2 regions of the Streptomyces canarius genome follow, and region 2 is predicted to be linked to the other one. Evidence: riboswitches for the same ligand, from Rfam matches in the RefSeq annotation. Region 2 holds a riboswitch; the other holds the start of a gene.
What was found. Region 2 has a riboswitch for cobalamin ahead of IE294_RS07230 (cobalamin biosynthesis protein). Riboswitches for the same ligand answer to the same signal wherever they lie in the genome.

Region 1: linked by a shared signal. The riboswitch ahead of nicT (Nickel transporter NicT) and the one ahead of IE294_RS07230 (cobalamin biosynthesis protein) in region 2 are both predicted to bind cobalamin.

The regions. Positions count from the first base shown of each region.
Region 1 is NZ_BMVN01000013.1:7,727-10,929, forward strand. It holds gene IE294_RS19735 (glycoside hydrolase family 13 protein) at 1-573, opposite strand, end outside; gene IE294_RS19740 (ArsR/SmtB family transcription factor) at 653-1,003, opposite strand; cobalamin riboswitch at 1,084-1,265, shown strand; gene nicT (Nickel transporter NicT) at 1,294-2,376, shown strand; gene IE294_RS19750 (nucleoside hydrolase) at 2,392-3,203, opposite strand, start outside.
Region 2 is NZ_BMVN01000004.1:59,741-62,943, reverse strand. It holds gene IE294_RS07235 (cobyric acid synthase) at 1-390, opposite strand, end outside; gene IE294_RS07230 (cobalamin biosynthesis protein) at 387-1,331, opposite strand; cobalamin riboswitch at 1,437-1,574, opposite strand; gene IE294_RS07225 (hypothetical protein) at 1,721-1,948, opposite strand; gene IE294_RS07220 (inorganic phosphate transporter) at 1,983-3,203, opposite strand, start outside.

The sequences.
Region 1 (3,203 bases), on a different contig from region 2:
GCGGACCTCCTCGTTGTCCCAGTTGAGGTCGGGCTGTTCGGGGGCGAACAGGTGCAGGTACCACTCCCCGTCGGGCACCCGCCGCCAGGCGCTGCCGCCGAACACCGACTGCCAGTCGCTGGGCGGCAGTTCGCCGTGCGCACCGCGCCCCGGCCGGAAGACGTACCGCTCCCGGGCGGCGGAACCGGGCCCGGCACGCAGCGCCTCCTGGAACCAGCGGTGCAGATGGGAGGTGTGGTTGGGGACGATGTCCACGACGACCTTGAGGCCGAGCCGGTGGGCCTCACCCACCAGGGCGTCGAAGTCGTCCAGGGTGCCGAGGCGTTCGTCGACGCCGCGCGGGTCGATGACGTCGTAGCCGCCATCGGCGAGTTCGGAGGGGTAGAAGGGGCTCAGCCACAGGGCGTCCACGCCGAGGCCGGCGAGATGGCCCAGCCGCTCGGTGATGCCCCGCAGGTCGCCGAGGCCGTCACCGTCGGCGTCGGCGAAACTGCGCGGGTACACCTGGTAGACGACGGCCTGCCGCCACCAGTCGGGGTTCCTGGACGAGAGGTCCGGCGAGAGGTCTGCCATACGGGCTCCCAGGGGACGGACGACGGTACGGAATCTGTACCTGTCCACATTGCCCGGAAAGGGAACCTTGCACGGCCGTTCAGCCGACGCAGTGCTCCAAGAGCCCCCGGACGTCCTCGTCCACCACCCTGTACCGCACCACGCGCCCCTCCTTCTCCCCCGCGACGACCCCGGCCGCCCGCAGCAGCCGCAGGGCCTGGGAGACGGCGGGGTCGTTCATCCCCGTGGCGATGGCGAGATCCGACACGGCGAGCGGCCCGGTGCGGTGCAGCGCGACCAGCAGCGCCAGCCGGTTGGCGTCGGCGAGCAGTGAGAAGCGGTCGGCCCAGGTGCGCAGGCGCCCCGTCTCACCGATGGCGGCGATCGCCTCGCACACCCGGTGCCCGTCGATGGAACGACGGTCGGCTCGGTCGGCAGGCACGAGATGCATGGGGCCAGTCTGGCAGGCCCCTGTTTGTGATCTTCGATACCTGCGCAGGTACGCAGCTATGCAGGAAACCGCGTGCCCCTCTACGGTGGGCGGGCCGTGGTGTTCGGGAAGTCGATGGAAGGTCGACGCGGCCCTCGCCACTGTGATCGGGGAGTTCCCGTTCCGTCCGGCACCGCCGGGCCACTGGTCGCAGACCGGGAAGGCAGGGACGGCGGACGCACGACCCGTAAGCCAGGAGACCGGCCACGGCAGCTCACGAAGTGATCCACGAGGTGCTGGAGCGTGAACCCATGGCTGATGCCGCGTCTTTCCGCTGGCGACGTGAGGACACCGTCAAGACGGTGGGGCTGCTGGCGGTGATCGTCGCCCTGCACGTCGTCGCGTTCGGGATCCTCTACGTCCTCGTCGCGCCCGAGCACTACAAGGTGGGCACCGATGTCTTCGGGGTCGGGCTCGGTGTCACGGCCTACACCCTCGGCATGCGGCACGCCTTCGACGCCGACCACATCGCGGCGATCGACAACACCACCCGCAAGCTGATGGCCGACGGCAAGCGGCCGGTGTCGGTGGGGTTCTGGTTCGCGCTGGGCCACTCCAGCGTGGTGGTGCTGCTGGCGCTGCTGATCGCGGGCGGCACCTCACTGGCCGGGAAGGTCATGAACGAGGGCTCCACCACCCACCAGGTGCTCGGCTTCCTCGGCACGACGGTCTCCGGCACGTTCCTCTACCTCATCGCCGCCCTGAACCTGGTCGCCCTGGTGGGCATCCTGAAGGTCTTCCGGGCGATGCGCGCGGGCGCGTTCGACGAGAGGGAGCTGGAAGCGCACCTGGACTCGCGGGGGTTCATGAACCGCGTCCTCGGCCGGCTGACGAAGTCCGTCTCCCGTCCGGGGCAGATGTACCCGCTCGGCTTCCTCTTCGGCCTCGGCTTCGACACGGCCACCGAGGTGACGCTGATGGTGATGGCGGGCTCGGGCGCGGCGGCGGGACTGCCCTGGTACGCGATCCTCTGCCTGCCCCTGCTCTTCGCCGCCGGGATGAGCCTGTTCGACACCCTCGACGGCACCTTCATGAACTTCGCCTACCAGTGGGCGTTCTCCAACCCGGTCCGCAAGGTCTTCTACAACCTCGCCATCACCGGCCTGTCCATCGCCGTCGCCTTCTTCATCGGCACCATCGAGCTGGTCGGCGTCCTGCACGAGAAGTTCGGCCTGCACGACGACATCACCGGCTGGATCGCCGGCCTCGACCTGGACAACGTCGGCTACCTCATCGTCGGCCTGTTCGTGCTGGTGTGGGCGGCGGCGCTGGCGTACTGGAAGGTCGCCCGGGTGGAGGAGCGCTGGGCGGTCTCCCCGTCCGCCGCCGAGTAGCCGGCCAGGTCCTGGCTAGCGCGCGACCGTCTCCAGGTACAGCTTCACGTAACGGTCGGCGTCCACCTCCAGCGCCACGTCCACCAGGGCGCGTTCGCGACCGCCCTCGTGGATCTCGGACTCGCCGGGGCGGGGGCGGCGGTCGACGACGGTCTGGCCCCGGGCGGGGCCCGGGGCGAGGGAGACCTCGACCGGGAGCAGGCGGGTGGTGATGCCCTGCGGGTCGGCGACCGCGCACACCGCGCCCGCGTCGCCGAGGCCGCCCGCCTCCTCCGCCTGGGGCGGCTCGCCCTGGTGGGCCGGCCGGTGGGCGAGCAGCTCGCCGGCCAGGCGGGTGCCGGGCTCACCGCTCGCGCGCAGCCGGCGCACCTCACCGCTGTCCACCACGACCTGCTGGAAGACGTCGAGGCCGTACATGGTGATCGGCACCCCGGCGGTCAGCAGGATCGCCGCCGCCTCCGGGTCGTGCCAGACGTTGAACTCCGCGACCGGCGTGGCGTTCCCGGTCGCCACCGCCCCGCCCATGAACACGATCCGCTCGATGTTCCGGGTCACCTCGGGGTGGGTGCGCAGCAGCAGGGCGATGTTGGTGAGCGGCGCGGTCGGGATCAGCGTCACCGGGCGCGGGGAGGCCAGGATCTCCCGGTGCAGGAGGGTGACGGCGTCGACGGCCACCGGGGTCCGGGTGGGCGCGGGCAGGCCCAGGTCGCCCATGCCGTCGACGCCGTGCACCGGGGCCGGACGGGCCGGCTCCAGCAGCGGGCGCTCGGCACCCCGGGCCACCGGGATGTCGGGGGCGCCCGCCTGCTCCAGTACGGTGAGGGTGT
Region 2 (3,203 bases):
CACCGCGTCATACGTGCCCCGCAACTGAGCCAGGCAGTCCAGCACCGTGCCCAGCAGCCGCTGTTGGCGCCCGCCGTGGTACCCGCGCGCGCTCAGTTCGCCCACCGGCTTGCCCAGCAGCACCACCTGGCTGCTCTGCTCGCCGCCGGGCTTGAGCAGCACCGGGTTCATCAGCGCGGTCGGCTCCACCCGGCAGGCCTGGGCCTGCATGGCCTGCGCCCGGCCGATCTCCGCGCCCTCGCGCGTGACGAACGAGTTCAGGGACATGTTCTGCGCCTTGAACGGCGCGACCTTCACGCCCTGGCGCACCAGCCAGCGGCAGATGCCCGCCGTCACGACGCTCTTGCCCGCGTCGGAGGTGGTGCCGGCGACGAGGAGACCACCGTTCACTTCCCACGTCCTTTCATCAGGGAGCGCGCGGCCAGCGTGGTGCCGAGCGCGAGCAGGCCGACGCGGCGCGAGAGCCGTACGGCCCGGTCGATGTCGGTGACGCGGACCGGCCGTCCGGTGGCGCCGTTCAGCACCGGGCGGTGTTCGACCCGGCCGCCGTAGGAGAGCGTCCCGCCCAGGCGCACGCCGAGGGCGCCCGCGAAGGATGCCTCCACGGGCCCGGCGTTGGGGCTCGGATGCCGCCGCGCGTCCGCCCTCCAGGCGCGCACGGCGCCGCGCGGATCGGGTCCGGCCACGGCGGCGAGTACGGCGGTCAGCCGGGCCCCCGGCCAGCCGGCGACGTCGTCCAGGCGGGCGGAGGCCCAGCCGTAGCGCCGGTGGCGGACCGACTTGTGACCCACCATCGCGTCCAGGGTGTTGACCGCCCGGAAGCCGAGCAGACCCGGGACCCCGGCCACGGCGCCCCAGACGAGCGCGCCGACCACGGCGTCGGAGGTGTTCTCGGCGACCGACTCGACCACGGCCCGGGCGATGCCGTCGGCGTCCAGCGCCTGCGGGTCCCGGCCGCACAGGTGCGGCAGCCGGGCGCGGGCGGCCTCGACGTCCCCGGCCTGAAGGGCACGCCCGACAGTGCGGGCCTCCCGGGCGAGCGAGGTGCCGCCGACGACGGCCCAGGTGGCGGCGGCGGCCAGCGCGGCGGAAGCGGTACGGGAGGGGCGTACGGCGCGTGCGGTCAGCGCGCCGAGGGCGACGGCGCCACCGGCGCACACGGCGGTGTGCAGCGCGCCCCAGCCACGGTGGTCGTGCCACAGGGCGCGTTCCACGGCCCCGGCCGCCCGGCCGAACGCGGCGACCGGATGCCCGCGGCGCGGATCGCCGAGGAGCAGGTCACCGAGGACGCCGGCGGCGGCGCCGTACGCGTATGTGCGATCGGCACCCATCGGCTCAGCCGGCCGTGGGAACAGGAACGGTCCTGGTACGGGTCCTCGATCGGCAGCCGAGCATGGCGATATGTGTCCTCACTCAGGGTGTCCGCGCCCTGGTTCGACGTGAAATCGGCGGTGAGAGTTCCTGGCTCCCGGGGTTCTTCCCCGGTGACAGTGGCGGGACCGCGCCGGATTCGCACCGGCTTCCTCTCTTGCCGCCGTACATGGCCTGGGCAGTCCACCACGTGCCCGGAACGGCCGTCAACTTGCCTTTGACCTGGGACGCCGGACTGTGCTGAGGCCCACATCGCCGGTCTGCCGGACGGTGGCCGGACGACATGCGTCGGCCCCGCCGGTCCCGCTGAAGCGGAGGCCCGGCGGGGCCGGCGTCGGGTGTCGGACCGTCAGGGCTTGACGACGATCAGGTAGATCCCGTACGCCACCGCCGCCGCACAGGCCGCGAAGCACACGTAGGCGCCGGTGACGGCGAGGGCGGCGGACCCGCCCCGGGCCGCGGCCTTCTCACGGCGCGACAGGCCGTTGATGCCGAGGGTGAACAGGACCACCAGGCCCACCGTGAACGCGAGGCTGACGCCGAAGACGGAGCCGAGGGCCGCCCAGTCGATCTTCATGGGGATGCTTCCTTCAGTAACCGTGTGCGCGGGGTCAGACCGCGGCGGCCGGCGGGGCGGCCGGGGCGGCGGGGGAGGGCTCGGTGGCCGGGGCGGCGATCACGGCCGTCAGGTCCTCGGTGACCAGGCCCGCCGGGGGCGGGGTCACGGCGGCGATGGCGGCGGTGACCACACCGGCCGGCTCGCCGGCCTCCTCGACCACGTTGGTGTGGTCGACGACCTCGCGGCGGGAGATCTTCCAGATCGCGGCGCTCGCGGCGACCAGGAAGACGGCGACGACGGCGGTGCCCCAGTCGCCCAGGTCGGTGACGGACTCGGCGCCCGCACCGACCAGCGCGGCGGCCGGGAGGGTCAGCGCCCAGGCGACGAACATGCGGGTCGCGGTCGACCAGCGGACCACGCCGCCCTTGCGGCCGAGGCCCGCGCCCATCACCGAGCCGGAGACGACGTGCGTGGTGGAGAGGGAGAAGCCGAGGTGGGAGGAGGCCAGGATGGCGGTCGCGGCGCTGGTCTGGGCGGCGAAGCCCTGGCGCGGCTCCAGGTCGGTCAGGCCCTTGCCCATGGTGCGGATGATGCGCCAGCCGCCGATGTAGGTGCCGAGTGCGATGGCCATGCCCGCCGAGAGGATCACCCAGGTGGGAGGGTTGGAGCCGGGGGCGATGGAGCCGCCCGCGACGAGGGCGAGGGTGATGATGCCCATCGTCTTCTGGGCGTCGTTGGTGCCGTGCGCGAGGGAGACCAGGCCGGCGGAGGCGATCTGGCCGGCGCGGTAGCCCTTGCGGGTGGCCTCGCCGTCGGCGGTGCCGACGCCGTAGGAGAAGCGGGTGGCCAGCAGCGAGGCGAGGCCCGCGACGATCGGCGCGGCGACGGCCGGGAGCAGCACCTTGGTGACCAGGGCGTCACCGTGGACGGCACCGAAGCCGGCGGAGGCGACGGTGGCGCCGACCAGGCCGCCCGTCAGGGCGTGCGAGGAACTGGAGGGCAGGCCCACCAGCCAGGTCAGCAGGTTCCAGAGGATCGCGCCGACCAGGGCGGCGAAGATGACCTCGGGACGGATGCCGGTCTCGTCGACGAGACCCTTGGAGATCGTGTTCGCGACCTCCACGGAGAGGAAGGCGCCCACAAGGTTGAGGACGGCGGACATGGCAACCGCGATCTTCGGCTTCAGGGCGCCTGTGGAGATGGTGGTGGCCATCGCGTTCGCGGTGTCGTGGAAACCGTTCGTGAAATCGAACGCGAGAGCGGTTACCACCAC